DNA from 2 places in the Pseudomonas sp. Eqa60 genome. Region 2 is predicted to be linked to the other one. Evidence: predicted binding sites of a transcription regulator. Region 2 holds the regulator's gene; the other holds the start of a gene.
What was found. The regulator sigma-54, encoded in region 2, starts transcription at its own class of promoters, with help from an activator protein. The targets are predictions, from matches to a motif close to ANTGGCATNNANNTTGCTNT.
Positions count from the first base shown of each region.

Region 1: KI242_RS09845 (CmpA/NrtA family ABC transporter substrate-binding protein) is a predicted target of sigma-54. The motif match lies at 4,198-4,217, and genes of this name have one in related genera.

Region 1 is NZ_AP024342.1:2,162,973-2,179,090, forward strand. Features, by position in the region: gene KI242_RS09830 (bifunctional protein-serine/threonine kinase/phosphatase) at 1-713, opposite strand, end outside; partial or broken gene KI242_RS09835 (nitrate/nitrite transporter) at 721-1,931, opposite strand; gene KI242_RS09840 (ANTAR domain-containing protein) at 2,276-2,851, opposite strand; gene KI242_RS09845 (CmpA/NrtA family ABC transporter substrate-binding protein) at 2,867-4,078, opposite strand; gene KI242_RS09850 (quinone-dependent dihydroorotate dehydrogenase) at 4,311-5,330, shown strand; gene KI242_RS09855 (ribosome modulation factor) at 5,464-5,679, opposite strand; gene rlmKL (bifunctional 23S rRNA (guanine(2069)-N(7))-methyltransferase RlmK/23S rRNA (guanine(2445)-N(2))-methyltransferase RlmL) at 6,224-8,488, shown strand; gene KI242_RS09865 (diguanylate cyclase) at 8,624-11,023, shown strand; gene dacB (D-alanyl-D-alanine carboxypeptidase/D-alanyl-D-alanine-endopeptidase) at 11,066-12,526, opposite strand; gene KI242_RS09875 (YggL family protein) at 12,761-13,105, shown strand; gene KI242_RS09880 (benzoate/H(+) symporter BenE family transporter) at 13,296-14,486, opposite strand; gene KI242_RS09885 (GntR family transcriptional regulator) at 14,806-15,570, shown strand; gene KI242_RS09890 (LysR family transcriptional regulator) at 15,779-16,118, shown strand, end outside.
Region 2 is NZ_AP024342.1:1,098,422-1,114,539, forward strand. Features, by position in the region: gene KI242_RS04800 (YhdP family protein) at 1-2,514, shown strand, start outside; gene KI242_RS04805 (carbon-nitrogen hydrolase family protein) at 2,573-3,412, shown strand; gene tldD (metalloprotease TldD) at 3,439-4,881, shown strand; gene yjgA (ribosome biogenesis factor YjgA) at 4,931-5,452, opposite strand; gene pmbA (metalloprotease PmbA) at 5,561-6,907, shown strand; gene KI242_RS04825 (hypothetical protein) at 7,146-7,541, shown strand; gene KI242_RS04830 (class II fumarate hydratase) at 7,534-8,910, shown strand; gene KI242_RS04835 (hypothetical protein) at 8,939-9,388, shown strand; gene KI242_RS04840 (superoxide dismutase) at 9,390-10,001, shown strand; partial or broken gene KI242_RS04845 (ZIP family metal transporter) at 10,036-10,928, shown strand; gene KI242_RS04850 (HPr family phosphocarrier protein) at 10,958-11,230, opposite strand; gene rapZ (RNase adapter RapZ) at 11,247-12,104, opposite strand; gene ptsN (PTS IIA-like nitrogen regulatory protein PtsN) at 12,107-12,571, opposite strand; gene raiA (ribosome-associated translation inhibitor RaiA) at 12,584-12,889, opposite strand; gene KI242_RS04870 (RNA polymerase factor sigma-54) at 13,015-14,508, opposite strand; gene lptB (LPS export ABC transporter ATP-binding protein) at 14,691-15,416, opposite strand; gene lptA (lipopolysaccharide transport periplasmic protein LptA) at 15,416-15,961, opposite strand; gene lptC (LPS export ABC transporter periplasmic protein LptC) at 15,948-16,118, opposite strand, start outside.

The DNA.
Region 1 (16,118 bases), 1.1 Mb from region 2:
TCACCGAGGCTGCTTTCGCCGAGCTCATCGACTCGCACCAGCAGCGCGCTGGCGTTGTCCTGGCTGCCTGCCAGGTGGGCGGCGCGGACCAGGGTCTGTACAGCGCTGTCCGGGTCCGTCTGGTCACGCAGAATGGCAGCGATGGCGCTGTCGCCCAGGGTGGCCCAGACTCCATCGCTGAGCATCAGGAAGCTTTCGCCCTGGCGCAGTTCGCCGTCGAGGAAGTCCAGCACCAGATGTTGGTCCAGGCCCAGGGCACGCTTGAGCACATGCTGCATGCCCGGTTGCTCCCAGACGTGGTCCTGGCTGATGCGTTGCAACTGCTGCCGGTGCCAGCGGTAGACCCGGCAGTCGCCGACATGGGCCAGGGTGAAGCGCCGGCCCCGCAACACCAAAGCGCTGAGGGTGGTGAGCAGTGGCTGGCCGCCGCCGTTGGCCTGGAGCCAACGATTCTGGGCGACCAGCAGGCGTTCCAGGGCTTGGGCCACAGCCCAGGTTTGCGGGGTGGCGTAGTAGTCCAGGGCCAGGGCCTGCACGCTTGAACGGGCGGCGAGGCCGCCGTCGGCGCACTGGCTCACACCGTCGGCGATGGCGAACAACAGGCCTTTGCTTGCGGCCAGGTCCGGCGCCGGGGTGACCCGGCGCAGGGCGTCCTGATTTTCCGCCCGCGGTCCGGTGGCGCTGGCCTCGGCGTGGCTCAATTGCAGGCCCATGACGCCCTCAGACCCGCGCCGCAGTCACGGCGGCGGAGCCCCAGGTGGTTCTCCAGCGGCGCTTGACCCCGTGCAGGCCGAACCAGGCCAGGACCCCGAGACTGGCGAACAGCCACAGCGCCAGTTGATAGCTGCCGGTGCTCTGCTTGATCGCACCCATGCCCGCCGCCAGGGCAAAACCGCCGATGCCGCCGGCCATGCCGATCAGCCCGGTCATGACCCCTATTTCCCGGCGAAAGCGCTGCGGCACCAGTTGGAATACCGCGCCATTGCCTGCGCCGAGACCGAGCATGGTGCAGACGAACAGCACCAGCGCCGCATAGGAACTGGGCAGGTTGAAGCCCACGGCGGCGATGCACACCACCGCCACGCTATACATGCCGAGCAAGGTGCGAATACCGCCGAAACGGTCGGCCAGGGCGCCGCCCAGAGGGCGCATCAGGCTGCCGCCGAAGACGCAGGCGGCGGTGTAGTAGCCTGCGGAGATCGGGCTCAGACCGTACTGGTCGTTGAAGTAGCCAGGCAGGGCGCTGGCCAGGCCGATGAAGCCGCCGAAGGTCACGCTGTAGAAGAACATGAACCACCAGCTGTCACGATCACCCAGGGCCTTGAAGTAGTCGGCCATGGACTTGGCCTGGGGCCGTTGGGGGGCGTTCTTGGCGAGCCAGGCGAACAGCGCCAGGGTCACCAGCAGGGGAATCAGGGCGAGGCCGAACACATTGCTCCAGCCATAGGCCGCTGCCAGTACCGGTGCCAGCAGGGCGGCGAACACCGTGCCGGAGTTGCCGGCGCCGGCGATGCCCATGGCCTTTCCCTGGTGCTGCGGCGGGTACCACTGCGAGGCCAGAGGCAGGGCCACGGCGAAGGAAGCCCCGGCCATGCCGAGGCATACCCCCAGCAGCAGCGCCTGCTCATAGCTGTGGATGCCCAGCTTCCAGGCCATGAACAGCGCGCCGATGACGATCACCTGGCCGATCAGGCCGGCGGTCTTGGGTGACAGGCGATCGGCCAGCAGGCCCATGATGAAGCGCAGCACTGCGCCGGCGAGGATCGGCGTGGCCACCATCAGTCCGCGTTGCTGAGTGCTCAGGTGCAAGTCGGCGGCGATCTGCACCGCCAGGGGCCCAGCAGGTACCAGACCATGAAGCTCAGGTCGAAATACAGAAAGGCCGCGAACAGGGTCGGGGTGTGGCCGGATTTCCAGAAGCTTGAATTCATCGCGCACCTCAGCTGATAAGAGTCGTTGGAGTCGTCATGAGCTTGCAGGTGGAGCGCCGCCACGGCCGCGCCACCGACCCCGGTCAGTGGGGCCAAAACGAAAAAACGTCGGCACCCGGCTCGTTGAGGGCGAGCAGGGCGCGCGACGTCTTTGTCGTAGGTGGGGCAACCGCCGTTGGTTACCGGTGTGGATCTGATAGCAAGAGCCGCGCCAACCTGCGGCCGATGCTGGCTCGCATGGGCAGGTTCGCTGTAGGCGCTGGCTTGCCAGCGAAGGCACCCTCAAGACTGGCACAAGGTTCAGAGGCCTATTCGCCGGCAAGCCGGCTCCTACGGGGCGCAGGTCAGCCCAGCAGTTCCTGCATGGCGATGATCTGTTCCGCGACCTGGATCAGCTTCTGCTGTTTGCTCATGGCCTGGCGACGCATCAGGGTGTAGGCCTGTTCTTCGTCGCAGTCCTTCATCTTCATCAACAGGCCCTTGGCCAGTTCGATGCGCTTGCGCTCGGCCAGTTGCTGGTCCCGGGCCTGGAGTTGCGCGCGCAGGGCCTGGTCGCTTTCAAAGCGCGCCATGGCCACGTCGAGGATAGGCTGCAGGCGCTGGACCTGGATGCCCTCGACGATGTAGGCGCTGACCCCGGACTTGATCGCCTGGCGCATTACCCCCGGATCGTGTTCATCGGTGAACATCACGATGGGCCGGGGTTGATCGCGGCTGACCAGCACCACTTGCTCCATGACATCGCGGCTGGGTGACTCGGTATCGATCAGGATCACGTCCGGATGCACCGTTTCGACGCGGCCCGGCAGGTCGATGGTCAGGCCGGATTCGTCAATCACCTCGAAACCGGCTTCGCTGAGGGCGGCCTTGAGCCTTCCGACTTTTTTCGCTGTGTCGTTGATCAGCAGGATACGCAGCATGGTCGCGGGCTCCGATCAGCGCTGGGCAACAAGGGGAGGGGTGCCGTTCATCGCATGCAGGCGGAAGCTGCGGGCATAGGCGGCAGGCTCAGAGCCGTCCCACACCTTGCCATCGATCAACTGGCTGCTGCGCATGTCCTGGCCCCAGGCGGCGATGCCCAGCGCGGTGGCGGCTTCGCGGTACAGCTCCAGCTGCTGCACGTGGCGAGCGACGCCCAGGTAATCCGGGTCTTCCCGCAGCAGGCCCCAGCGGCGGAACTGGGTCATGAACCACATGCCGTCGGACAGGTAGGGCAGGTTGACGGCGCCATGATGGTGAAAACGCAGGGCGTGGGGGTCCTGCCAGCGATTGCCCAGGCCGTCGGCGTAATCCCCCAGCAGCCGCGGCTCGATGCAGTCCAGCGGTGCATTCAGGTAATCGGCAGCGCTCAGCAACTGGGCGGTGCTGCGGCGGTTTTCCGGGCTTTGCTCGATAAAGCGGCTGGCTTCGAGAATCGCCATCACCAGGACCCGGGCGGTGTTCGGGTATTGCTCGACGAAGGCGCGGGTGCAGCCGAGGACTTTTTCCGGGTGATCCGGCCAGATCGCCTGGCTGGTGGCCAGGGTGAAACCCTGATCCTGCTGCACTGCACTGGCGCTCCAGGGTTCGCCGACGCAGAACCCATCGATGCGCCCGGCCTGCAGATGAGCCACCATCTGCGGTGGCGGCACCACTACGCTGTCGACATCCTGCAGCGGGTGGATACCCTGGCTGGCCAGCCAGTAGTACAGCCACATGGCGTGGGTACCGGTGGGGAAGGTCTGGGCGAAGGTCAGTCGTGCCCGGCTTTGGTGCACATGGCGGTCCAATGTCTCAGGGCTGGTCACCTTGAGGTTCTGCAGCTCCCGGGATAGGTTGATGCTCTGGCCATTCTGGTTCAGACCCATGAGCACTGCCATGTCGCAGGGGTTGGTGCCGCCGATACCCAGGTGTACCGCGTAGATCAGTCCATACAGGCTGTGGGCGGCGTCCAGTTCGCCGCTCACCAGCTTGTCCCGCAGCCCGGCCCAGGAGCTCTGGCGCTTTAGGTTCAGAGTCAGCCCGTAGGGCTGGGCAAAGCCCTGGGTGGCGGCGACCACCACTGAGGCGCAATCGGTCAGGGCCATGAAGCCCAGGTCGATGGCGGACTTTTCCGGGGCATCACTGCCGTTGACCCAGGCCAGCGGGGTGTTGGGGAGATCGGTCATGACGTGGCACCTTGCATAAAAAAGCGTCGTACCCGCCGACCGGGTGAGGCCGGGGCGGGTGACGACGCCATTGTCCTGGGACCTCAGCCGCCCTTGGCCGAGGTCTGCATGCACATGAGAGTGCAAGGCATATGCCAGCCCGGCGGGGATTTCACTTCGCGCCTCGCCTGCAAGCCCCGGGGCCGGCTATAATCGGCGCCCTATTTCGCCGCCAACCGAGTTCATCCCGCCCATGTATACCCTGGCCCGCCAGCTGTTGTTCAAACTCTCCCCGGAAACCTCCCACGATCTGTCCCTGGACCTGATCGGCGCGGGCGGGCGTTTGGGCCTTAACGGGCTGTTGTGCAAGGCCCCGGCGCAGATGCCGGTCAAGGTCATGGGCCTGGAGTTTGCGAACCCGGTAGGGCTGGCTGCGGGCCTGGACAAGAACGGCGCAGCCATCGACGGCTTCGCCCAATTGGGGTTTGGTTTTGTCGAGATCGGCACCGTCACCCCACGCCCGCAACCGGGCAACCCCAAGCCGCGGATCTTCCGCCTGCCCCAGGCCGAGGCCATCATCAACCGCATGGGCTTCAACAACCTGGGGGTCGACAACCTGCTGGCACGGGTCGCGGCCTCGCAATACAAAGGCGTGCTGGGGATCAATATCGGCAAGAACTTCGACACCCCGGTGGAGAGGGCGGTGGATGATTACCTGATCTGCCTGGACAAGGTCTATGCCCACGCCAGCTATGTCACGGTCAACGTCAGCTCGCCCAATACCCCGGGCCTGCGCAGCCTGCAATTTGGCGAGTCGCTCAAGCAACTGCTGGCGGCCTTGAGCCAGCGCCAACAGGAACTGGCTGCGATCCACGGCAAGCGTGTACCGCTGGCCATCAAGATCGCTCCGGACATGAGCGACGAGGAAACCGTGGAAGTGGCCCGCGCTCTGCTTGAAACCGGCATGGATGCAGTGATCGCCACCAACACCACTTTGAGCCGTGAAGGTGTCGAAGGCCTGGAGCACGGCGCCGAGGCCGGCGGCCTGTCCGGCGCACCGGTACGGGAAAAGAGCACCCACACGGTCAAGGTACTGGCTGCTGAACTGGCCGGCCGTTTGCCGATCATCGCCGTGGGCGGCATCACCGAAGGCAAGCACGCGGCTGAGAAGATCGCTGCGGGCGCCAGCCTGGTGCAGCTGTATTCGGGGTTCATCTACAAGGGGCCGGCGCTGATTCGCGAGTCGGTGGATGCCATCGCGGCCATGGGCTGAGAGGGAAGGACAGCACGCGGGCATAAAAAAGGGCTCCTCGAAGGAGCCCCTGGGCCGAAGCCCGCCGCCCGGATGGGGCGTGCGTGGTTAAGTCGTCATCTATTCAAGTTTTAGGTGTCGGAATGTGCCCTGATCAGCCGACAGCGCGAAGTTCGTTGAGTCTGTGAATGCCCGCAGTGCCTGTCATACCGTCCCAGTTGTCGCCGCGTCCTTCTCGCCAGCCGTTAATCCAGGCTTGGCGTACCGACGGTAGAGTAAATGGGCAAAGCTCACGGGACTTGCCATTAACGCCATACTGATATCCGCGTAAAAACGCTTTTTCCAACGGATCACGCTTTAGTCTTCTCATAGGGTGTTTCCCTCACTTGTTGACTGCTTTATGTCCCGTCGACCTTCGTTGAGGTCGGGCAGATTGCTTCTGCCGTTGGTGCTCGCTGCCGGCGTCGCGAGCCTTGATGTTGACGCCGTTGCGGCGCCAACCTGTGTTGAGTTCTAACCAATAGGTCACAGCAAGTGAATGATCGTTTTGTCATAAGGACGTAACGATAATGCTGTCCAGGCCATAAGCCTGGGGCGGTTTTGTATCGTGCCTGTCACGCAAAGCCCCCTGTGATCAGCCTCTCACTAGATGATGAGGTTAATGCTTTAGTGAGAATGTCGAACGGTTGCACTCAACTACTATTCGACGAAGGGTCGACTTATGTCATTTTGTTGCCCTGACTTTTTATCTGTCCCGGCCTCTAAGCTCTTTTGCCCTGCAAGAAAGCCAGCCTGCCGGGGTGGGACGGCGCAGTTTCGCGCCACACGAGCGCTCTTGAAGAAAAGCGCTTGATTGAAAACCGAACGGGCGATGCGTTGCCCGTTCACTTATTGCTAAAGGCCCTGGTATTCCCATGTCGGATCGTTACGAAATCTTCCTCACCTGTCCCAAAGGCCTTGAAGGCCTGCTGATCGAGGAAGCCGTCGGGCTTGGCCTTGAGCAAGCGCGTGAGCACACTTCTGCCGTGCGCGGCATGGCCGACATGGAGACAGCCTATCGCCTGTGCTTGTGGTCGCGCCTGGCCAACCGGGTGCTGCTGGTGCTCAAGCGCTTCCCGATGAAGGACGCCGAGGATCTCTACCACGGCGTGCTGGATGTCGACTGGCAGGACCACATGCTGGCCGACGGCACCCTGGCCGTGGAGTTCAGCGGCCATGGCTCGGGCATCGACAACACCCACTTCGGCGCCCTGAAGGTCAAGGACGCCATTGTCGACAAGCTGCGCACTCCGACCGGCGAGCGCCCTTCGGTGGACAAGCTCAACCCCGACCTGCGCATCCACCTGCGCCTGGACCGCGGCGAAGCCATCCTCTCCCTGGACCTCTCCGGCCACAGCCTGCACCAGCGCGGCTACCGCCTGCAGCAAGGCGCCGCGCCGCTCAAGGAAAACCTGGCGGCGGCGATCCTGATCCGTTCCGGCTGGCCGCGCATCGCTGCCGAAGGCGGCGCCCTGGCCGACCCGATGTGTGGCGTGGGTACCTTCCTGGTGGAGGCGGCGATGATCGCCGCCGACATCGCCCCCAATCTCAAGCGTGAACAATGGGGCTTCACTGCCTGGCTCGGCCACGTGCCGGCGCTGTGGCGCAAGCTGCACGACGAAGCGCTGGCCCGGGCCCAGGCCGGCCTGGCCAAGCCACCACTGTGGATCCGCGGCTACGAAGCCGATCCGCGTCTGATCCAGCCCGGCCGCAACAACGTAGAGCGCGCCGGCCTGAGCGAGTGGATCAAGATCTACCAGGGCGAAGTGGGCACCTTCGAGCCGCGCCCGGACCAGAACCAGAAAGGCCTGGTGATCTGCAACCCACCCTACGGCGAGCGCCTGGGTGACGAAGCCAGCCTGCTGTACCTCTACCAGAACCTCGGCGAGCGCCTGCGCCAGGCCTGCCTGAACTGGGAGGCGGCGGTGTTCACCGGCGCCCCGGACCTGGGCAAGCGCATGGGCATCCGCAGCCACAAACAGTACTCGTTCTGGAACGGCGCCTTGCCCTGCAAGCTGCTGCTGATCAAGGTCCTGCCGGATCAGTTCGTCACCGGCGAGCGCCGCACCGCCGAGCAGCGCCAGGTGGAACGCGAGCAGGCCCAGGCCGCCGCGGACGAAGCACCCGTGCGCCAGTACAACAAGAATGGCAACCCGATCAAGCCGGCCCCGGCTCCTGCTCCCGTGGTCGAACAGGCGCGCCTGAGCGAGGGCGGGCAGATGTTCGCCAACCGCCTGCAAAAGAACCTCAAGCAACTGGGCAAGTGGGCCAAGCGCGAGGGCATCGAGTGCTACCGTGTCTACGATGCCGACATGCCGGAATACTCCCTGGCCATCGACCTCTACCAGGATTGGGTGCACGTGCAGGAATACGCGGCGCCCAAATCGGTGGACCCAGAAAAGGCCCAGGCACGTCTGTTCGATGCCCTGGCGGCGATTCCCCAGGCGTTGAATGTCGACAAGAGCCGGGTGGTGATCAAGCGTCGCGAGCGCCAGAGCGGCACCAAGCAGTACGAGCGCCAGAGTGCCCAGGGCCAGTTCACCGAAGTTCGTGAAGGCGGGATCAAGCTACTGGTGAACCTTACCGACTACCTGGATACCGGGCTGTTTCTCGATCACCGGCCGATGCGCATGCGTATTCAGCAAGAGGCGGCGGGCAAGCGTTTCCTCAACCTGTTCTGCTACACCGCCACCGCCAGTGTGCACGCGGCCAAGGGCGGCGCGCGCAGCACCACCAGTGTCGACCTGTCGAAAACCTATCTGGACTGGGCACGCCGCAATTTCTCGCTCAACGGTTTCTCCGACAAGAACCGCCTGGAGCAGGGCGATGTGATGGCCTGGCTGGACAGCTGCCGTGACGAGTTCGACTTGATCTTCATCGACCCGCCGACCTTCTCCAACTCCAAGCGCATGGAAGGGGTGTTCGACGTGCAGCGTGACCAGGTGCAGTTGCTGGACCTGGCCATGGCACGCCTGGCGCCGGGGGGCGTGCTGTATTTCTCCAACAACTTCCGCAAGTTCCAGTTGGATGAAAACCTCGCCGCGCGCTACCAGATCGAGGAAATCACGGCGAAAACCATCGATCCGGATTTCGCCCGCAACGGCAAAATCCACCGTGCCTGGAAAGTCACCGCACGCTGATGGCCGGATATGTCCCCGAGGCCTGTTTTTTCAGGTTTCGGGGCTGTTTAGCGCTGGTCAAATTAGTGGCTAATAGCTATAACTCACACTTGGTCCGGATGATGCCCAAACTCGCTGGCGTGATGAGTTCTGCTTATGCCTCTGCATGTTGTACGCCCGAAAATCCTGGGTTTCATAAGTGAAGAGGTATCTGCCTGGCTGGTGGCGGTGCTGGTCCTGGTTGCGGGCGGCATCCTCACCGGGCTCTTGGCCTGGTCCACCTACAGCCTGAACAAGCAGCAGGTGCGCCAGCGCTTCCAGTTGCTGGCCGGCGAACGCTACAGCCGCATCGAAGAACGCTTTCAAGACCAGGAACAACGCCTGGACGGCTTGCGGCGCTTCTTTGTCAATTCCGACCTGGTGACCCGCCAGGATTTCGATGGCTACGCCAAACCCTTGTTACGCCGCACCCAGGCCTATGCCTGGGCGCCTCTGGTGAGCCGCGCCCAGCGCCCGGGGTTCGAGCAGTCGATTCGCGATCAGGGGCTGCCGGGTTTTTCCATTTTGCAGTTGAATGCCACGGGCCAGATGGAGCCGGCCGGCGAGCACGATGACTACGCGCCGGTGCTGTACAGCCAGACCCAGAGCCCCCTGGGGTCGCCCCTGGGTTACGACCTCCTGGCTCAACCCCTGCGCCGAGCCACCCTGGAACGTGCTCGGGAACTCAATGGCCTGGCGGTCTCTCCGCCTTTGCAACTGGTGGCCGTGGACCAGGCCTATGCGCGAGGGGTGCTGCTGGCGGCGCCGGTCAGGCGCGCGCAGGATGCTTCCGGCCCCCAGGACCGGCCCTACGGTTATGTTCTGGCGATCATCAGCCTGCGGCAACTGGTGGCGGACGGCCTGCCGGTTCCTGCCAGCGATAACCTGTCGGTGCGGATTCTCGACCTGTCCACCGAGGGCCAGCACGAGGTGCTCTACGAGTCGAACAACCCGCCCATCAGCAGCGGCCTGACCGCCAGCCGCCTGCTGCGCCTGGCGGACCGGGACTATCAAGTGGACATCCGCCCCAGCGCGGCCTTCCTGCACGCCAACCATTCAGCCCTGGGTAGCCTGGTGATCCTTGGCGGCATGCTCAGCCTGCTGCTCAGCGCCTTGCTCTACGTCCTGGTCAGCCAGCGTCAGCGGGCTCTGGCCCTGGTGGAGCAGCGCACCGAGGAGCTGCGTAGCAGCGAGCAGGCGTTGCGCGGCACCCACAGCCAGTTGCGCTGCGTGCTCAATGCCGCCACTCAGGTAGCGATCATTGCCACCGACCTGCGCGGAGTGATCAGCACTTTCAATGCCGGGGCCGAGCAGATGCTCGGCTACAGCAGCAGTGAGGCGGTGGGGCACCTGACCCTGGAAAGCCTGCATTTGCCCGAAGAATTGGAAAGCTGGGCCCAGAGCCTCACCCAGCGTTACGGCAAAGCCATCCCGGTGTCCCAGGCGATGTTGGTGGAAGAGGGCATGGCCGGCGGGCATGAGGCCCGGGAATGGACCCTGGTACGGCGTGACGGCAGCCATCTGCAAGTCAACATGCTGGCCACCCCGGTGCTCGACGACCAGGGGTTGTGGATCGGCCATCTGGCCATCTGCATCGATATCACCGAACGCAAGCGCGTGCATGAAGCCCTGGCCGCCCGTGACCGCTTGCTGCAGCGGCTCAGCGCCCACGTTCCCGGCGGGATCTATCAGTTCAAGCTGGACGCCGACGGGCATACCAGTTTTCCCTATGCCAGCGATGGCCTGCGCGAGATCTACGAGATCGAGCCGCAACTGCTGCAGCAGGATGCCGAGGCGGCATTCGAGCGCATCCATCCTGAGGATGTGGAGCGGGTGCGTGAGTCGATCCGGGTTTCGGCGCAGCAGCTCAGTCCCTGGCGCGAGGAGTACCGGGTCTGCCTGCCGCAGCGGGGGGTGCGCTGGATGCGCGGTGCAGCGAGCCCGGAAAGCCTGCGGGGCGGCGGTGTGCTCTGGCACGGCTATATATCGGATATCTCCGATCTCAAGCGGGTCGAGGAGGAACTGCGGGCATTGTCGGTCACCGACTCCCTGACCGGTATCCACAACCGGCGCTATTTCCAGGAGCGGCTACAGGCCGAGATGCACCGCCTGGAGCGAGGTGGTGGCGTCATGGCGGTGATCATGCTGGACATCGACCATTTCAAGCGGATCAACGATCAGTACGGTCACGGTGTGGGGGATCAGGTGCTGCGCGGGTTGTGCGAGCGCATCGGCCGGCGCCTGCGGCGCATCGACGTCTTCTGCCGTCTGGGGGGAGAGGAGTTCATGGTCCTGTGCCCGGACACCAGCGGCCAGCAAGCGCTGATTCTGGCGCAGGAGCTGTGGCACGGTGTGCGCAGTTCGCCGATCGGGCCGGTGGAGAGTGTCACCGCCAGTTTCGGTATCGCCAGTTGGCGTGCGGGGGAGGGTGCAGATGAGCTGCTGCTGCGGGCCGACTCTGCGGTCTATGCCGCCAAGCAGGCGGGGCGGGACCGGGTCCTGATGGAACAGCCGTGAACACTGGCGGCGCGCAAGGCTTGCCGCCGCCAGCATCGCCGCTTACAGCACCGAAGCGCTGGTCGCCAGTTTCGGCTGGCGGTACAGGTCCAGCAGGACCTGGTCGAGCACCGAAGAGGCGCCGAATGGCCGTGGATCGTTGAGGATTGCCACCACCGCCCAGGTATTGCCGTTGTCGTCGCGGCTGTAGCCGGCGATGGCGCGTACGGTGTTCAGGGTGCCGGTCTTGATGTGCGCCTCACCAGACATGGCGGTGCGCTTGAGGCGCTTGCGCATGGTGCCATCCATGCCGGCGATCGGCATCGAGCTGATGAACTCGGCGGCGTAGGGGCTCTTCCACGCCGCTTGCAGCAGGCCGGCCATTTCCCGGGCACTGACCCGCTCGGCACGCGACAGGCCGGAACCGTTCTCCATCACCAGGTGTGGCGAGGTGATGCCTTTCTTCGCCAGCCATTGGCGCACCACACGCTGGGCTGCCTTGGCGTCGTCGCCATCGGCTTCGTTGCGGTACTTGGCCCCCAGGCTCAGGAACAACTGCTGGGCCATGGTGTTGTTACTGTATTTGTTGATGTCGCGGATGATTTCCGCGAGGTCCGGGGAGAAGGCGCGGGCCAGGACCTTGGCATCCTTGGGTACCACGGCCAGGCGATCCTGGCCCTGGATGCTGCCGCCCAGCTCGCTCCAGATCGCCCGCACCGCGCCGGCGGTGTAGGTGGCGTGGTCCAGCAGCGACAGGTAAGTCTGGGAACTGCAGCCATCACCCAACTGCCCGCCGACGGTCACGATCACGCTGCCATCGGCCTGGGTGACGGGGTTGTAGCGCACGTCTCCAGTGCACTGCTTGGTGTTGACCGCCTTGACCTGGTTGTCGATGCGGATCTTGGCGATCGGCGGCTCCACCGAAACCAGGACCCGTCCTGAGTCATTGCGGGCAACGAAGCGCAGGGCCTTGAGGTTGACCATCAGGGCGTCCGGCTTGACCAGGAACGGCTTGTTCTCGTCGTTGCCATCGTCATTGAATTCCGGCAGTTGCGGCTGCACGAAGAAGTTGCGGTCCAGCACCAGATCGCCAGTGACTTGCTGTACGCCATTGGCCCGCAGGTCACGCATCAGCAGCCAGAGCTTCTCCATGTTCAGCTTGGGGTCGCCGCCGCCCTTGAGGTACAGGTTGCCATTGAGGATGCCGCCGCTGAGGGTGCCGTCGGTGTAGAACTCGGTTTTCCACTGGTGGGTCGGGCCGAGCATTTCCAGGGCCGCGTAGGTGGTCACCAGTTTCATGGTGGAGGCCGGGTTCACCGATACATCGGCGTTGAAGATGGTCGGGGTGCCGGGGCCGTTCAGGGGAATCATCACCAGGGACAGGGCGTTATCCGGAAGTTTGCTGGCTTTGAGGGCTTGCTGGACCTTGGGGGTCAGGGTGGTGTTGACCGGGGCCGCGGAAACGGGAAAGGCCAGGGGGAGAAAAACACTGGCCAGCAACAGAGGACGCAACGATTTGATCATATGAAATGGAACCCTGCAGTCGAGGGGAAAAAAGGCGAGGGCATGCAGATAAAATCCCTCAGTGGTCATGAAAGTGTCGGCATTATGCCCCAAGGTATAGCGGCTTGTGCCGTGCCACGGGCCGCTGGGGCGGTATTTTTTTTACCAATGGCAGGGTTGCATCCTCATAGAGTCAGGCAATCGCCTGCCTAAACTGGTAAAGTGCCGCCCGTTATTACTTATGAGGATTGTTCCATGGCCACTAACCGTTCCCGCCGTCTGCGCAAAAAACTCTGCGTAGATGAATTTCAGGAGCTGGGTTTTGAGCTGAACCTGGATTTCAAAGAAGGTCTGGCTGACGAAGCTATCGACGCTTTCCTCGACGCATTCCTCAAAGAAGCGATGGAAGCCAACGGCCTGGGCTATGTAGGCGGCGACGACTTCGGTCTGGTTTGCCTGAGCAAGCGCGGTTCCGTCAGCGAAGAGCAACGTGCCACCGTTGAAGCCTGGCTCAAGGCGCGCACCGAGCTGACCACCGTTGAAGTCAGTCCGCTGCTGGACGTGTGGTACCCGGACAACGCGATCAACCCAGTCGCGTGATGTCATGCATGAGCGACCCGTCCGGGTCGCTCATGCGTTGTTGCCCGAGGGCAACCTGTCGATTTTCCCCTTTGTATCCTTGCCTCTGCCACGGGCCAGCCCCGGGCGTTGTCGTGGGCGCCGTTCGCCGGCAAGCCGGCGCGTGAGCGAGCGCCGGTCGGTGTAGAAGCCGGCTTGCCAGCGAAGCCCTTCAGGCGCTGCGCCAGTTCAGGATCATCAGGGTCACCACCCCGGCAACAATTCCCCAGAACGCCGAGCCGATGGAGAACAGCGTCAGCCCCGACGCCGTGACCATGAAGGTGATCAGCGCCGCTTCCCGTTCCTTCACTTCGCTCATGGCGATGCTCAGGCCGTTGATAATCGAGCCGAACAGCGCCAGGGCCGCGATGGACAGCACCAGCTCCTTGGGCAGGGCGGCGAACAGCGCCGCCAGGGTGGCGCCGAAGACCCCGGCGATGCCGTAGAAAATCCCGCACCACACCGCCGCGGTGTAGCGCTTGCTGTGATCCTCATGGGCATGGGGGCCGGTGCAGATGGCGGCACTGATGGCCGCCAGGTTGATGCCATGGGAGCCGAAGGGCGCCAGCAGCAGCGAGGCCAACCCGGTGGCGGTGATCAGCGGCGAAGCCGGGACGTTGTAGCCGTCGGCCCGCAGCACGGCGATCCCCGGCATGTTCTGCGAGGTCATGGCCACCACGAACAGCGGAATGCCGATGCTGATGGTGGCGGCCAGGGAGAAGTGCGGCGTGGTCCATACCGGGGTCGCCACTTCCAGGTGAAAGCCGCTGAAGTCCAGCAGGCCCATGGCCCCGGACAAGGCCGTACCGATCAGCAGCGCAGCCAGTACCGCATAGCGCGGCGACAGGCGCTTGACCACCAGGTAGGTGAGGAACATGCCCAGCACCAGGCCGGTGCGGTGCTGGGCGGCGACGAAGATTTCACTGCCGATCTTGAACAGGATCCCCGCCAGCAGGGCCGCCGCCAGGGACGCCGGGATCTTTTTCATCAGCCGCTCGAAGCTGCCTGTCAGGCCGCACAGGGTCACCAGCACGGCGCAGGTGATATAGGCGCCGATGGCTTCGCCGTAGGTCACTCCGGACAGGCTGGTGATCAGCAGGGCGGCGCCGGGGGTCGACCAGGCGATGGTGATGGGGGTGCGATAGCGCAGGGAGAGGCCGATGCTGCACACCGCCATGCCGATGGAAATGGCCCAGATCCACGAGGAAATCTGACCGCTGGTCAGCCCGGCGGCCTGCCCGGCCTGGAACATCAGCACCAGGGAACTGGTATAGCCGGTCATCATGGCGATGAAGCCGGCCACTATGGCAGACGGCGAAGTGTCGGCCAGAGGGCGTAGCTGCGCGGGAGTGGCATCGGACATTACTGCTGTTCCTTGTTCTTGAAAGACGCAAAAAACCACATCCGGCGCGCATTGATCGAGGCGGGCTCGAGCAATGGGCCAGTAATGAGGTTCAAGGTCCAAGCCTAAACTTAAAAGTAACTTTGCATTGCAATACAGCCGTGACTACAAATAGCCGTACAGTCGTTGAACAAGTCGCGGGCCCGACAACACTTTTTGCTAGTGATGGCCATGGGTTGTGTACAATGTGCCCCTGTTTTAACGCGATACTTGCCAGCGACCCACCGTGGCGTATTAAAGTCACGCTGAAATCGCCGCAGTCCTCCCGACCCGAGTGCCCATGAACGAACAGTTGCAACCTCTCAAGAAACAACCGCGAGCAGGCAAAGCCGGTCGCAGCGGAACCCAGGACGATATTGTCTACGCGCACATCTTTGAGGCCATCCTCGAGCAGCGCCTGGCGCCGGGCACCAAATTGAGCGAAGAGGCGCTGGGGGAGATTTTCGGAGTCAGTCGGACCATCATCCGTCGCGCGCTGTCGCGCCTGGCCCATGAAGGCGTGGTCCTGCTGCGGCCCAACCGTGGCGCGGTCGTCGCCAGCCCGAGCGTCGAGGAAGCCCGCCAGGTATTTCTCGCCCGGCGCCTGGTGGAGCGGGCCATTACCGAACTGGCCGTGCAGCATGCCACTGCCGAGCAGTTGCTGGAGTTGCGGCAGATGGTCAACGAGGAACGCGACAGCTTTTCCCGCGGCGATCGTGGTGCCGGTATCCGCCTTTCCGGGGAGTTTCACCTGAAGCTGGCGGAAGCGGCGAAGAATGCCCCGCTGATCAGCTTCCAGCGCAGCCTGGTGTCCCAGACCTCGCTGATCATTGCCCAGTACGAAAGCGGTAACCGTTCGCACTGCTCCTACGATGAGCACACCCAACTGATCGATGCCATCGAAGCCCGGGACGGCGAGCTGGCGGTGAACCTGATGATGCACCACATGGACCACATCGACAGCAAGCTCAACCTCGACGAGGAAAGTGCCTCGGACGACCTGCATGCGGTGTTCTCGCACTTGCTGCAGACCAAGAAACCGGGGCGGCCAAGCGCCAAGCTCTAAGCTGCAAGCCTTGCGTTTCAAGCAATCCCTCGCTTCGTGTGCTGCACGGAGCGAGGGATTCTTGTTTCTGCGGCCCCTTGCCGGGCCTTGGCTTGGGCATTTTGTTGCGGTTTTTGTTTCAGATTGTATACAGTGACTGCTTCGAGGCGCATGGCCCGGCAGCAGTCGGCCAAGGCTCGCCTCTCGCCCTGCGAAAGGAGCCCGCGGCATGAGCGGCAGAACGCTACGTATTCATTCCTCCGCGATCCACTATTTCGACATGGTCCGGCGCTGCCGCTCGATCCGCGAGGCTGCCCGGCGCTTGAATGTCGCGTCCTCGGCAGTGAACCGGCAGATTCTCAAGATCGAGGACGAGATCGGCGCGCCGCTGTTCGAGCGCTTGCCCGGCGGCCTGCGCCTGACCATGGCCGGGGAGATTCTCAGCCGTCACGCCAACCTGGTGTTGCAGGACCTGGAGCGGGTGCGCCTGGAGTTCGACGCCTTGCGCGGCCTGAAAAGCGGCCACGTCGAGATCGCCACCGCCGAAGGTGCCACGGTGGATCTGCTGC
Region 2 (16,118 bases):
AAGGGCGAGCTGCGCATGGACAGCAAGGATTTCTCCCTGCACCTGTACCCGATTTTCGCCAAGCCCTGGCAGTACATCCAGGCCAACGCCACCCTGACCTGGAAGCTCGACAAGGAAGGCTTCACCCTGATTGCCCCCTACCTGAAGGTGCTGGGCGAAGAGGGCAAGATCGCCGGCGACTTCCTGATCCGCCTGCATTTCGACCACAGCCAGGAAGACTACATGGACCTGCGAGTCGGCCTGGTGGACGGCGATGGGCGCTACACCGCCAAGTACCTGCCCCAGGTGCTCAACGCCGGTGTGGATGAATGGCTGCGCACGGCGATCCTCAAGGGCGCGGTGGACCAGGGCTTCTTCCAGTACCAGGGTTCGCTCAACCATGACGCCGTCGAGGCCGCCCGCAGCATCAGCCTGTTCTTCAAGGTGCATGACACCGAGCTGGCGTTCCAGCCGGGCTGGCCGCACCTGACCAAGGTCAGCGGCGATGTGTTCATCGAAGACAGCGGCGTGCGCATCGTCGCCAGCAAAGGCCAGTTGCTGGACACCAAGGTGCGGGATGTCTTCGTCAACATTCCCCATGCTGCCAACGGGCAGGACAGCCACATGTACATCGATGGCGCCTTTGCCGGTGGCCTGGGCGATGGCGTGAAAATTCTCCAGGAAGCGCCGATCGGCACCGGCTCGACCTTTGCCGGCTGGCATGGCGAGGGCGATCTGCAAGGCAAGCTGGATCTGGATATTCCCCTGGTCAAGGGCCAGGAGCCGAAGATCGTGGTGGCGTTCAAGACCGACAAGGCGCGCCTCAAGCTCAGTGAGCCTGAGCTGGAACTGACCCAGCTCAAGGGTGATTTCCGCTTCGATAGTGCCAAGGGCCTGAGTGGCGAGGGCATCAGTGCCCAGGCGTTCGAGCGGCCGGTCACGGCGCAGATCTTCGCCGATGGCAAGCCGGGCAAACCCAACACTCGAGTGGTTGCCAAGGGCCAGGTTGCGGTCAAGAAACTTACCGACTGGTTGCAAATCGGCCAGCCGTTGCCGGTGTCCGGCGAGGTGCCCTACCAGTTGCAACTGAACCTGGACGGAGCCGACAGCCAGTTGATGGTCAGTTCCAGTCTCAAGGGCGTAGCGGTGGACCTGCCGGCGCCGTTCGGCATGGCGGCCAGCACCGGGCGCAACAGTGTATTTCGCATGACTCTGCAAGGGGCCGAGCGGCGCTACTGGTTCAACTACGGCGAACTGGCCGACTTCACCTTTGCGGCGCCCAGCGGCAAGCTCGCCGAGGGTCGGGGCGAGCTGTTCCTCGGCGATGGCGCGGCCTTGCTGCCGCCGGGTAAAGGGCTGCGGATACGAGGGATTCTCTCCGAGCTGGATGTGGAACCCTGGAAAGCCCTGGTGGATCGCTACGCCGGGCAGGACCCGGGAGGCAGCGCCAAACAGTTGCTCAGCAGTGCGGACTTCAAGGTTGGCAAGCTCAGTGCCTTCGGCACCACCCTGGACCAGGTCAACCTGTTGCTGGCGCGCAAGCCCGCTGCCTGGGAGTTGCAGATCGACAGCCAGCAGGCCAAAGGCAAGGTCGGGATTCCCGATGCCAAGGCGGCGCCGATGGCCATCGACATGGCGTACGTGCGCCTGCCGGCTGCCGATCCGGCAGCGCAGGCCGATGAAAATGCGCCCGACCCCCTGGCCTCGGTGGATCCGAAGAGCGTTCCGCCCCTGGATATTTCCATTGCCCAGCTGTTCCAGGGCCAGGACCTGATCGGCCGCTGGGCGCTCAAGGTGCGGCCGACGTCCAGGGGCATGGTCTTCAATGGCCTGGACCTGGGCCTCAAGGGCATGCAGTTGCAGGGCGAGGGCGGCTGGGAAGGCCTGGCCGGTGCCAGCAACAGTTGGTACCGGGGCCGCATTGGCGGCAAGAACCTGGCGGACGTGCTCAAGGGCTGGGGCTTCGCCCCGACCGTGACCAGTGAAGAATTTCACCTGGACGTCGATGGCCGCTGGCCGGGCTCGCCGGCCTGGGTGGGCTTGAAGCGCTTCTCCGGCAGCCTGGACGCTACCCTGCGCAAGGGCCAGTTCGTCGAAGTCGAGGGCGGGGCCCAGGCCTTGCGGGTGTTCGGCCTGCTCAACTTCAACTCCATCGGTCGCCGCCTGCGCCTGGACTTCTCCGACCTGTTCGGCAAGGGCCTGAGCTATGACCGGGTCCGGGGCGTGCTGGCGGCGAGCAATGGCGTTTACGTCACTCGCGAGCCGATCACCCTGACCGGGCCGTCGAGCAACCTGGAGCTCAATGGCACCCTGGACATGGTGGCCGACCAAGTGGACGCCAAGCTGCTGGTGACCCTGCCGGTGACCAACAACCTGCCGATTGCCGCGCTGATTGTCGGTGCGCCGGCGGTGGGCGGGGCGTTGTTCCTGATCGACAAGCTGATCGGTGACCGCGTGGCGCGCTTCGCCAGCGTCAAATACAACGTCAAAGGCCCATGGAAAGAGCCGAAAATCACCTTCGACAAACCGTTTTGAGAATCCTCGATTCGCGCCTATGGAGTAGCATGGCCGCCTACCCTACAAGGAGTTCGCCATGTCTCTTGCGGTGATTCAAATGGTCAGCCAGAGCGATGTCCTGGCCAATCTGCAGCAGGCTCGGAGCCTGCTCGAACAGGCTGCTGCCGGCGGTGCAAAGCTGGCCGTCCTGCCGGAAAACTTCGCCGCCATGGGGCGCCGCGACATGGCGGCCATCGGTCGCGCCGAAGCGCTGGGCGAAGGTCCGATCCTGCCATGGTTGAAACAGGCCGCCCGCGACCTCAGGTTATGGATAGTGGCCGGCACCTTGCCGTTGCCCCCCGTCGATCAGCCCGAGGCCAAGTCCAATGCCTGTTCGTTGCTGGTGGATGACCAGGGGCAGTTCGTGGCGCGCTACGACAAGCTGCACCTGTTCGATGTCGATGTGGCGGACAATCGCGGGCGCTACCGTGAATCCGATGACTATGCTCATGGAAACCGGGTGGTGGTGGCGGATACGCCGGTGGGAAGGGTCGGCCTTACAGTCTGTTATGACCTGCGCTTTCCCGAGCTGTACAGCGAGTTGCGCGCCGCTGGCGCCGAGTTGATCACCGCGCCTTCGGCGTTTACCGCGGTCACCGGTGCGGCCCATTGGGAGGTGCTGATTCGCGCCCGTGCCATCGAGACCCAGTGCTACGTGCTGGCGGCGGCCCAGGGCGGCGTGCATCCCGGCCCGCGGGAAACCTACGGCCATGCGGCGATCGTCGACCCCTGGGGGCGGATAGTGGCGCAACAGGATCAAGGTCAAGGCGTGCTGCTGGCCGAGCGCGACAGCAGCGAACAGGCGTCCATCCGGGCGCGGATGCCGGTGTTCAGTCACCGGCGCATTTTCTCGCAAGGCGTGCAACGGCTTGCATAAGTACGACGAATTTAAGGCCAAAACATATGAGCGGGTTGTTGTCCTCTGTCAGTGAACATCTACTAGCCCCGGGCGGCGTGACCATCGAAAGCTTGCAAGGCGTGCTGGGGGATCTGGCCGGCCCGGGCATCGATGCCGCCGATCTGTATTTCCAGGGGCAGATTTCCGAGTCCTGGTCCCTGGAAGACGGAATCGTCAAGGAAGGCAGTTTCAACCTCGACCAGGGGGTTGGGGTGCGTGCGCAATCCGGTGAGAAGACCGGCTTCGCCTACAGCAATGCCATCACCCTGGAGGCCCTGGGCCTCGCCGCCCGGGCGGCGCGCTCGATTTCCCGGGCCGGGCAAAACGGTACCGTGCAGGCGTTCTCGACCCAGGACGTGGCGCAGCTGTATGCGCCGGACAACCCCCTGGAAGTCATCAGCCGGGCCGAGAAGGTCGAGCTGCTCAAGCGCGTTGACGCCGCAACCCGCGCCCTGGATCCGCGCATCCAGCAGGTCAGCGTGAGCATGGCCGGGGTCTGGGAGCGGATCCTGGTGGCCTCTACCGATGGCGGCCTGGCGGCGGACGTGCGGCCGCTGGTGCGTTTCAACGTCAGCGTCATCGTCGAGCAGAACGGTCGCCGCGAGCGCGGTGGCCATGGCGGCGGCGGGCGTACCGACTACCGCTATTTCCTCAGCGAAGATCGGGCCATGGGCTATGCCCGTGAAGCCCTGCGCCAGGCGCTGGTCAATCTGGAAGCCATTCCGGCGCCGGCCGGAACCCTGCCGGTGGTGCTGGGCTCCGGCTGGTCCGGAGTGCTGCTGCACGAAGCCGTGGGCCACGGCCTGGAGGGCGACTTCAACCGCAAGGGCAGTTCGGCCTATAGCGGGCGCATGGGCGAAATGGTGGCTTCCAAGCTCTGCACCATCGTCGACGACGGCACCCTGGCCGGGCGCCGTGGTTCCCTGAGCGTGGACGACGAAGGCACCCCCACCGAATGCACCACGCTGATCGAGAACGGCGTGCTCAAGGGCTACATGCAGGACAAGCTCAATGCCCGGCTGATGGGCGTGGCCCGCACCGGCAACGGTCGCCGCGAGTCTTATGCGCACCTGCCGATGCCGCGCATGACCAACACCTACATGCTGGGTGGCGAAAGCGATCCGGCGGAAATCATCGCTTCGGTGAAGAAGGGCATCTATTGCGCCAACCTCGGTGGCGGCCAGGTGGATATCACCAGCGGCAAGTTCGTGTTCTCCACCAGTGAGGCCTACCTGATCGAGGACGGCAAGATCACCGCCCCGGTCAAGGGCGCGACCTTGATCGGCAACGGTCCGGAAGCCATGAGCCGGGTATCGATGGTGGGTAATGACCTGTCCCTGGACAGTGGCGTCGGCACCTGCGGCAAGGATGGGCAATCGGTGCCAGTGGGCGTCGGCCAGCCGACCCTGAAGATCGATGCGATCACCGTGGGTGGCACTGGGGCATAAGGAGGGAGGGCGTCGGGTGAGCTGCAGGGCAGCTCACCCGTGGCAAGGCTCAGCGCAGGCCGCGTTGAGTCTCGTCCAGCTCGCGGATGTACTTGAAGATTTTACGGCTTGAGGCCGGTGCCTTGTTATGCGCCAGCTCATGCTGGGCCTGACGGATCAGGGAGCGCAGTTGCTGGCGATCGGCGTCCGGGTATTCGCCGACGAACTTTTCCAGCACGTCATCGCCGCCGCCGATCAGGCGGTCGCGCCAACGCTCCAGGTTATGGAAGCGTTCATTGTACTGCCGGGTGGAGGCATCGAGTTGGTCAAGCAGTTGCAGAATCGCGTCGGTGTCCTGGTCCCGCATCAGCTTGCCGATGAACTGCAGGTGGCGCTTTCGGGCGATATGGGCGACGTGCTTGGGGGCATCCGCCAGGGCCCGGCGCAAGGCGTCGGTCAGGGGCAGTTTGTTCAGCAAGTCGGGCTTGAGAGTGGTAAGGCGCTCGCCGAGATCAACCAGAGCATGCAGCTCGCGTTTGACCTGGGATTTGCTTTTCTCCCCATCGAGGGAGTCGTCGTAAGAATCAACCATGGTGGCAGTCCGCAAAGAAACGCCGCCATGATAACCAGTCGAGGGCCGCTTGTCCGGCCCGGTCGCTCGCCGGCCTTAATCGAAAGCAGAATTTGAGTGGAGAACAGCATGAGTGCAGCACAAAGCGTCGGCCCACAGGCTTTGCCGGCCCTGCAGGAGCAAGTCGAGCAGATCATCGCCGAGGCCAAGCGCCAGGGGGCCAGCGCCTGTGAAGTGGCGGTGTCCCTGGAGCAGGGGCTGTCGACTTCGGTGCGCCAGCGGGAAGTGGAAACCGTCGAGTTCAACCGCGACCAGGGCTTTGGCATCACCCTCTACCTGGGCCAGCGCAAGGGTTCGGCCAGTACGTCTGCCAGCGGCCCCGAGGCCATTCGCGAAACCGTGGCGGCGGCCCTGGCGATTGCCAAGCACACCTCCGAAGACGAAGCCTCGGGCCTTGCCGACGCGGCCTTGATGGCCAAGGACCTGCAGGACTTCGACCTGTTCCACGCCTGGGACATCACTCCCGAACAAGCCATCGAGCAGGCTCTGACCTGTGAGGCTGCGGCCTTTGCTGCCGACAGCCGGATCAAGAATGCCGACGGCACCACCCTCAGCACCCACCAGGGCTGTCGGGTGTATGGCAACAGCCACGGCTTCATTGGTGGTTATGCGTCCACCCGCCACAGCCTGAGCTGCGTGATGATTGCCGAGGCGGATGGCCAGATGCAGCGCGACTACTGGTACGACGTCAATCGCCAGGGCCAGTTGTTGGCCGACCCGGTGAGCATTGGCCAGCGTGCCGCCCAGCGCGCGGCCAGCCGGCTAGGTGCCCGTCCAGTGCCGACCTGTGAGGTGCCGGTGCTGTTTTCCGCAGAACTGGCCGGTGGCCTGTTCGGCAGTTTTCTCGGGGCGATTTCCGGTGGCAACCTGTACCGCAAGTCGTCCTTCCTCGAAGGCGCCCTGGGTCAGCAACTGTTTCCGCAGTGGATGACCATCGATGAGCGCCCGCACCTGATGCGCGCCATGGGCAGTTCGGCTTTCGACGGCGATGGCCTGGCCACCTACGCCAAGCCGTTCATCCAGGACGGTGAGCTGGTGTCCTATGTACTGGGCACCTATTCCGGACGCAAGCTGGGCATGCCGAGCACTGCCAACGCCGGTGGCGTGCACAACCTGTTCGTCACCCATGGCGACGAAGACCAGGCCGCGCTGCTGCGGCGCATGGGCCGTGGCCTGCTGGTGACCGAGCTGATGGGCCATGGCCTGAACATGGTCACCGGGGACTACTCCCGCGGTGCGGCGGGTTTCTGGGTCGAGAACGGCGAGATTCAGTTCGCGGTGCAGGAAGTGACCATTGCCGGCAACCTGCGGGACATGTTCAAGCAGATCCTCGCAGTGGGTAACGACCTGGAGCTGCGTAGCAACATCCGCACCGGCTCGGTGCTGATCGAACGCATGACCGTCGCCGGCAGCTGACCGCGCCCAGCTTCACCCCCAACGCGCCACCTCCCCGAGGTGGCGCGTTTTTTATGGCCGCCATTTTTGTAGGAGCTGGCTTGCCAGCGAAAGCGTCCTGACATCCGGCACCAGGCTCAAGGGCTCATTCGCCGGCAAGGCGGGCCCTATAAGAGTTGGACAAAAATCATACAAGCCAGATTGATTTGATTCTCAATATCATTTAATAATGAAAATCATTATTCGATGAGCCCAGGTCATGAGTTCTGCCTTGCACGAGCAGCCTTACCTCGAAAGCTGGCGCTGGATGAGCCGCCAGATCCGTTGCGCACTGGAACCGGACGAACCCCGTCTGATCGAGCATTACCTCGCCGAAGGCCGCTACCTGGCCTGCTGTACCGCGATGTCGGCCTGGACCGTCGCTGAAACTTCCTTCCGTTTATTGATCGATACCGCAACCGATACAGCGCTGCCCTGGCATTGGCGCAGCCAGTGCCTGGACCAGGCCTGGCGGCCGTTGCGCGACATGGAGCGGTTGTCTTTGTGCAATTGCCGGCTCAAGCGCTGGCAGAGCCACGCCTGGCAGTTGGCGACCTGCTCGCTGCTGCCTTCCATTCCCCTGATAGAACTGGTGCAAGGATTTCCCGATGAGTAATACCCGTATCGAACGCGACAGCATGGGCGAACTGCAGGTACCGGAACTGGCCCTGTACGGCGCACAGACCCAGCGTGCGGTGGACAACTTCCCCATCAGCGGGCAACGCATGCCGGCAGCCTTCATCCGTGCGCTGATCCTGGCCAAGGCGGCTGCGGCCAAGGCCAACGTCGAACTGGGGCAGATCAGCGAAGCCCAGGGCAAGGCCATCGTCGATGCCGCCCAGGGTCTGCTGGAAGGTGATTTCATGCAGCACTTCCCGGTGGACATTTTCCAGACCGGCTCTGGCACCAGTTCCAACATGAACGCCAATGAAGTACTGGCAACCCTGGCCAGCCGCCTGCTGGGTGAACCGGTCAACCCCAATGACCATGTCAACTGCGGCCAGAGCAGCAACGACATCATCCCTACCACCATTCATGTCAGCGCCGCGCTGACCCTGCATGAGCAACTGCTGCCGGCCCTGGTGCATCTGGTGGAGGTCATCGAGCGCAAGGCGGTACAGGTGCACCCCTTCATCAAGACCGGCCGCACTCACCTGATGGACGCGATGCCGGTGCGCATGAGCCAGGTGCTGGAGGGCTGGGCGCAGCAACTCAAGGCCAATATCAGCCACCTGCAGGATCTGCTGCCGAGCCTGCAATCCCTGGCTCAGGGCGGTACCGCTGTGGGTACCGGAATCAATGCGCATCCCGAGTTCGCTGCGCGTTTCAGCCAGCAGTTGAGCAAGCTGACCCAGGTGCAATTCACCCCGGGCAAGAACCTCTTCGCCCTGATCGGCTCCCAGGACACTGCGGTGACGGTATCCGGCCAGCTCAAGGCTACCGCGGTGTCGTTGATGAAGATCGCCAACGACCTGCGCTGGATGAACTCCGGCCCGCTGGCCGGGCTCGGCGAGATCGAGCTGGAAGGTTTGCAGCCCGGTTCGTCGATCATGCCCGGCAAGGTCAACCCGGTGATTCCTGAAGCCACCGCGATGGTCGCCGCCCAGGTCATCGGCAACGACAGCACCATTACCGTGGCCGGCCAATCCGGCAACTTCGAACTCAACGTGATGTTGCCGATCATTGCCCAGAACCTGCTGAGCAGCATCGAGTTGCTGGCCAACTCCAGCCGCCTGCTGGCAGACAAGGCCATCGCCAGCTTCAAGGTCAACGAGCCCAAGCTCAAGGAAGCGCTGTCGCGCAACCCGATCCTGGTCACGGCGCTGAACCCGATCATCGGCTATCAGAAGGCTGCGCAGATCGCCAAGACCGCCTACAAGCAGGGGCGCCCGGTGATCGACGTGGCCCTTGAACATACCGATCTGCCACGCAGCCAGCTGGAGGTCCTGCTGGACCCGGAAAAGCTCACTGCCGGCGGCGTGTAACCCACCGACACCGCTTTGGAGGCTCACCATGGAGCACTGGAAACGCACGATCGAAAGGGCCAATCGCCTCTTTATGCAGGGCGAACTGGTGGATGCTCGCGAGTTCTACCTGCAGGCGCTGGCCCTGGCCCAGGTGCTGTTCGAGCGCTGGTCGGATGCCGACGAAGCGGTGGCGGCCTGTGTGATTTCCCATCACAACCTGGCAGACCTGCACCTGCGCCTCAATCAGCCGGAGGAGAGCGCGGAATACCTCTGCGCCATCCATCAGCGGTTGTTGCAGACCATGCAGGACAGCCGCTTGCCCACAGCCCTGCGGGAAGCGGCCTTGCGCCAAAGCAGCAAGACCTACGTCGAACTGCTGAATTTCATCGGTGATCACGGCGAATACCCGCGCACTCATCGTTTGCTGGACAGCAACGTCGCGGGCCTGTCAGCCGACAGCCCGCAACCAGACAGCCCCTCTTACGGAGCCCATTGATATGTCCTTTACCTTGCCTGCACTGCCTTACGCCTACGACGCCCTGGAACCGCACATCGATGCGCAAACCATGGAAATCCACTACACCAAGCATCACCAGACCTACATCAACAACCTCAACGCCGCCGTCGAGGGGACCGAATGGGCAGGGTGGGAGGTGGAAAAGCTGGTAGCCAGCGTTCAGCAACTGCCGGAAAAACTGCGTGCTGCGGTGATCAACCAGGGTGGCGGGCATGCCAACCATTCGCTGTTCTGGGCGGTGATGACACCCACCGGTGGCGGTCATCCCCAAGGCGCCCTGGGGCAAGCCATCGAGCAGCAACTGGGTGGTTTCGAGAGCTTCAAGGAAGCCTTCACCAAGGCCGCACTCACCCGTTTCGGCAGTGGCTGGGCCTGGCTCAGCGTGACACCGGAGAAGAAACTGGTGGTGGAAAGCAGCGGTAACCAGGACAGCCCGCTGATGAACGGCAATACGCCGATCCTCGGTCTGGATGTGTGGGAGCACGCCTACTACCTGCGCTACCAGAACCGCCGCCCGGAATACATCAACGCCTTCTACAACGTCATCAACTGGCCGGAAGTCGCTCAGCGCTACCAGGCCGCGATGGCTTGATACCTTTCCATCAAAACAAGATCTAAGGCCGACTATGGGCACTGAAACACTGGCAATCAGCAGCGGGCGAATGTTTCGTTATGCCTTCGGTTCGCTGTTGCTGTTGGCGGGCACGGCGTTGCTGGTGGCTCAAGGGCTGAGCTGGCTGAACCTGGAGCCGCGCTTGCTGCGCGCCTTGCAGGGCGGTTCGATCTGCGCGCTGGGCACGGCGCTGGGGGCGGTCCCGGTGCTGGTGATCCGGCGGATGCCGGTGGCGGTGAGCGACACCCTGCTGGGCTTTGGTGCCGGAGTGATGCTGGCGGCCACGGCATTTTCGCTGATCGTCCCCGGCATCGCTGCGGCCCAGGACCTGGGCTTGTCTGCCTGGGGCTCCAGCGGCCTGATCTGCGCCGGCATCATGCTCGGGGCCTTTGGCCTGTTCCTGGTGGATCTCAAGGTCTCGGGGGCAGCCCGGAGGTGCTGGTGGGCACGCCAGAGCACCCGGTGATTGCCCCGCGTATCTGGCTGTTCGTCTTCGCCATCATTGCCCACAACATTCCTGAAGGGATGGCGGTGGGGGTGTCGGCCGGAGGCGGCATGCCGGATGCGGACAGCCTGGCCATGGGCATTGCCCTGCAGGATGTACCGGAAGGCCTGGTGATTGCCCTGGTATTGGCGGGGGCGGGGATGTCGCGGGTCAAGGCATTCCTGATTGGTGCGGCTTCAGGTCTGGTGGAACCGGTCTTTGCCTTGCTCTGCGCCTGGCTGGTGAGCCTGGCGCAGGTATTGCTGCCCCTGGGCCTGGCCCTGGCGGCGGGGGCGATGCTGCTGGTGGTCACTCATGAAGTGATTCCGGAGTCGCGTCGCAATGGTCATGACAAGCTTGCCAGTCTTGGCCTGTGTATCGGTTTCTGCCTGATGATGGTCATGGATACGGCACTCGCCTGAGAGCCGTATGGTGAGGGGCCCGCCCGGGCCTACTCGCCTTCGTCGAAGAAGTTGTTGATCAGTGCCACCAGCGCATCCATCGCTTCCTGTTCCTGCTCGCCTTCGGTCTTCAGGTGGATCCTGGTGCCCTTGCCGGCGGCCAGCATCATCATGGCCATGATGCTTTTGCCATCGACCATGGAATCCGGGGTCCTGCCGGCGCGGATCTGGCAGGGAAACTGCCCGGCCACGCCGACGAACTTGGCCGAGGCACGGGCATGCAGGCCCAGTTTATTGATGATCTCGATTTCCAGAGCTGGCATCGCGGGGTAGATCCTTTCAGCTAAGGTCGCGGTGGCGAACCTGGACGTTCTTCAGGGATTTTTGCAGGACCTGGCCCAGGCGCTCGGTCAGGTACACGGAGCGGTGGTGCCCGCCGGTGCAGCCGATGGCGATGGTCACATAGGCGCGGTTGCTGGCGGCAAAGCGTGGCAGCCATTTGAGCAGGTAGCTGGAGATGTCCTGGAACATTTCCTCGACATCGGGTTGCGCCGCCAGATACTCGGCCACGGGCGCATCCAGGCCTGATTGGGCGCGCAACTCGGGCTTCCAATACGGGTTGGGCAGGCAGCGCACGTCGAACACCAGGTCTGCATCTACCGGCATGCCGCGCTTGAAGCCGAAGGACTCCACCAGGAACGCGGTACCGGGTTCCGGCTGGTTCAACAGTCGCAGCTTGATGGTGTCGCGCAGCTGGTAAAGGTTCAGGTTGGTGGTGTTGACCTTGAGATCGGCCAGGTCGACGATCGGCCCCAGCAGTTGGGTTTCATCGTGGATGGCTTCGGCCAGGGAGCGGTTGGCGCTGCTCAGCGGGTGGCGCCGACGGGTCTCGGAGAAGCGCTTGAGCAGGGTCTCTTCGTCGGCATCCAGGTACAGCACATCGCACTGGATATGCCGGCTGCGCACTTCTTCCAGCAATTCGGGGAATCGCGACAGATGACTGGGCAGGTTGCGGGCATCGATGGACACCGCCACCAGCGGTTGCGCCAGTTCGGTGTGGATCAACGCACGTTCAGCCAGTTCCGGCAGCAAGCCGGCTGGCAGGTTGTCGATGCAGTAGTAGCCGTGGTCCTCGAGAACATCGAGGGCGGTGCTTTTACCTGAGCCGGAGCGGCCGCTGACGATGATCAAACGCATGATTACTGACCGTTTTGCTCGTCCAGAACGACCTGATACAAGGCTTCGTTGCTGGTGGCGCTGCGCAGCCGGTCACGGACTTCCTTGCGATCGAGCATGCTGGCGATCTGCCGGAGCAGTTCCAGGTGTGCATCGGTCGCGGCTTCCGGAACCAGCAGGACGAACAGCAGGTCGACCGGTGCGCCATCGATGGCGTCGAAATCGATCGGAGCGTCCAGGTGCATCAGCGCACTGATGGGCGACTCGCAGCCTTTGAGGCGGCAGTGGGGAATGGCGATGCCGTTGCCAAAACCGGTGGAACCGAGTTTTTCACGGGCAATCAGGCTCTCGAAGACATCCTGCATCTCCAGATCAGGCACTTCACGGCTGATCAGGTTGGCAATTTGTTCGAGGGCGCGTTTTTTACTGCCGCCCGGCACGTTCACCAGGGAACGGCCGGGGGTCAGGATGCTTTCAAGTCGGATCATGGGAGGGGAGTGTTAGCGACCCGTGCCTTGGAGAAGGTGGAGTTGCTTTTCCTTATGCTTTTTCAGTTGGCGGTCAAGCTTGTCCGTGAGCAGGTCGATTGCGGCATACATATCGTCATGTTCTGCGTTGGCAACGACCTCCCCACCGTGGATGTGCAGGGTGGCTTCGATTTTCTGCTTCAGCTTCTCGACAGCCATGGTGACCTGCACATTGGTAATCTTGTCGAAGTGCCTCTCCAGCCGGTCGAGTTTTTCGCCGATGTAGACGCGCAGGGGTTCAGTCACTTCGAGTTGGTGTCCACTGATGTTGACTTGCATACAGCTTCTCCTTCGTTGCCAGTGCATAACGCGGCAGGCTGGGTTGCCTGCCACCTAGACTACGTTTGAAAACGACACCGGGCCCTTTTCAAACACACTCTGAAACGCTGTGGCCAGCCCTGCGGCTACATCAACCGCTTACGTTCGCTGGAAGGCGCGATCCCAAGGGATTCGCGGTACTTGGCGACGGTACGACGGGCTACCTGAATGCCTTGTGCCTCCAGTAAACCAGCGATCTTGCTGTCACTCAACGGCTTTTTCTGATTTTCCGCGGCCACCAATTTTTTGATGATCGCGCGGATCGCCGTGGACGAGCATTCACCGCCTTCCGAAGTGCTGACGTGGCTGGAGAAAAAGTATTTCAGCTCATATATGCCCCGTGGGGTATGCATGAATTTTTGCGTGGTCACCCGGGAAATCGTCGATTCGTGCATGCCCACCGCCTCGGCGATATCGTGCAGAACCAGCGGCTTCATCGCTTCATCGCCATATTCGAGAAAGCCGCGCTGGTGCTCGACGATCTGGGTGGCGACCTTCATCAGGGTTTCATTGCGGCTTTGCAGGCTCTTGATGAACCAGCGGGCTTCCTGCAACTGGTTGCGCATGAAGGTGTTGTCGGCGCTGGTGTCGGCGCGGCGTACAAAACCGGCGTACTGGGCGTTGACCCGCAGGCGCGGCACGGATTCCTGGTTCAGTTCCACCAGCCAGCGTTCGTTGTCCTTGCGCACTATGACGTCCGGGACCACGTATTCGGCTTCGCTGGATTCGATCTGCGAACCGGGACGGGGGTTGAGGCTCTGCACCAGCTCGATGACCTGGCGCAGCTCATCTTCCTTGAGCTTCATGCGCCGCATCAGCTGGCTATAGTCGCGGTTGCCCAGGAGGTCGATGTAGTCACTGACCAGGCGCTGGGCCTCGCCCAGCCAGGGCGTTTTCGCCGGCAGCTGGCGCAGTTGCAGCAACAGGCACTCGCCCAGGTTGCGGGCGCCGATGCCCGCAGGTTCGAATTGCTGGATGCGGTGCAGGACGGCTTCTATCTCGTCCAGTTCGATGTCCAGTTCCGGATCGAAGGCTTCGAGGATCTCCTCGAGGGTTTCGTCCAGGTAGCCCTGATTGTTGATGCAGTCGATCAGGGTCACGGCAATCAGGCGGTCGGTGTCCGACATCGGCGCCAGGTTCAGTTGCCAGAGCAGGTGGCTCTGCAGGCTCTCGCCCGCCGAAGTGCGGGTGGTGAAGTCCCACTCGTCGTCATCGCTGCTGGGCAGGCTGCTGGCGCTGGTCTGGTAGACGTCTTCCCAGGCGGTGTCGACCGGCAGTTCGTTGGGGATGCGCTCGTTCCACTCACCGTCCTCGAGGTTGTCCACCGTGGGGGCGGTTTCCTGGTAGGAGGGCTCCTGGATCTCGGTATTGGGTTTGGACTCGGTGTTGTCGGCCAGGGGGTCGCTGTTGTCGAAGTCGTCGCCTTCTTCCTGGCGTTCGAGCATCGGGTTGGACTCCAGGGCTTCCTGGATTTCCTGTTGCAGGTCCAGGGTCGACAATTGGAGCAGGCGGATGGCCTGTTGCAGCTGCGGTGTCATCGTCAGCTGCTGGCCCATTCTAAGGACTAGCGATGGTTTCATGGCAGGGGCTTAACACCTTATTTGCCGGCGCACATGCGCCATCCACTACAGGGCGCCGGAGCGCCAAACATAAGCAAATTATATGCCTGAAACTGAAGTGTTTGCCTAGAGCGCTGTAACAATAAAGTTTGTAGGGTTTTATTGTTCCCGGCGCCCTGGCGTCCAGCCCAACACATCAGCCCTTACAGGCGGAACTCATGGCCCAGATAGACTTCCTTGACCAGTTCGTTGGCCAGGATGGTCTCGGAGTCGCCTTCGGCGATCAGTTGCCCGTCGTTGACGATGTAGGCGGTCTCGCAGATGTCCAGGGTTTCCCGGACGTTGTGGTCGGTAATCAGCACCCCGATGCCCTTGGCCTTGAGGTGGTGGATGATCTGCTTGATATCGCCCACCGAGATCGGGTCGACACCGGCGAAGGGTTCGTCCAGCAGGATGAACTTGGGCGCGGTGGCCAGGGCCCGGGCGATCTCCACGCGGCGCCGCTCACCACCGGACAGGCTCATGCCGAGGTTGTCGCGGATGTGGTTGATGTGGAATTCCTGCAGCAGGCTTTCCAGTTCCTGGCGACGGCCGGCCTTGTCGAGCTCCTTGCGGGTCTCGAGGATGGCCATGATGTTGTCGGCCACCGACAGCTTGCGAAAGATCGAGGCTTCCTGGGGCAGGTAGCCGATACCGGCGCGTGCGCGGCCGTGCATCGGTTGGTGGCTGACATCCAGGTCGTCGATCAGGACGCGGCCCTGATCGGCCTGGACCAGGCCGACGATCATGTAGAAGCAGGTGGTCTTGCCGGCGCCGTTGGGGCCGAGCAGGCCGACGATCTGACCGCTGTCGATGGACAGGCTGACATCACGCACGACCTGGCGGCTCTTGTAGCTCTTGGCCAGATGCTGAGCTTTCAGAGTTGCCATTACTGGGCCTTTTGCTCGTCGGTTTTCTTTTTCGGCTGGATGACCATGTCGATCCGCGGACGCGGCGCGGTAACCGAGCTGCCATTGGCGCGACCGGCGTTGGCAACCTGCTTGACGGTGTCGTAGACGATCTTCTCGCCTTCGGTGGTATTACCGTCGTTGATGACCTTGGCCTTGTCGATCAGCACGATGCGGTTCTGCTGGGCATGGTACTGGATGGTCACGGCGTAGGCCTGGACCGGTTTCGGGTCGGTCTGCTTCTGCAGTTGCTCGAAGTAGGCGAGGTTGCCCACCGAGGTCACCACGTCGATTTCACCGGTCTTGGACCGGGTGATGGTCACGGTGTTGCCGGTGATCTTCATCGAGCCCTGGGTGATGATGACATCGCCCTTGTAGGTGGCCACGCCGTTCTTGTCGTCCAGCTGGGCGTCGTCGGCCTGGATGCGGATCGGCTGTTGGCTATCGTTCGGCAGAGCCCAGGCGCTCACGCTTCCCAGTGCTGCGCCCAGACTGAGCAAAATAGGGAGGGTTTTAACGAGCCTCATACTGTCCTCTTACGTTCGATAGCAGGTTCATCCTGCCGTCTTTCAAATACGCTTTCATTCCCTTGGCCGTAGTCACGCCGCCGGCGCCGTCGATTCTAACGGCTTGCTCGGTCTGCGCATATTGCTTCTGCGGGAATACTGTCATGCGGGTCGTGGT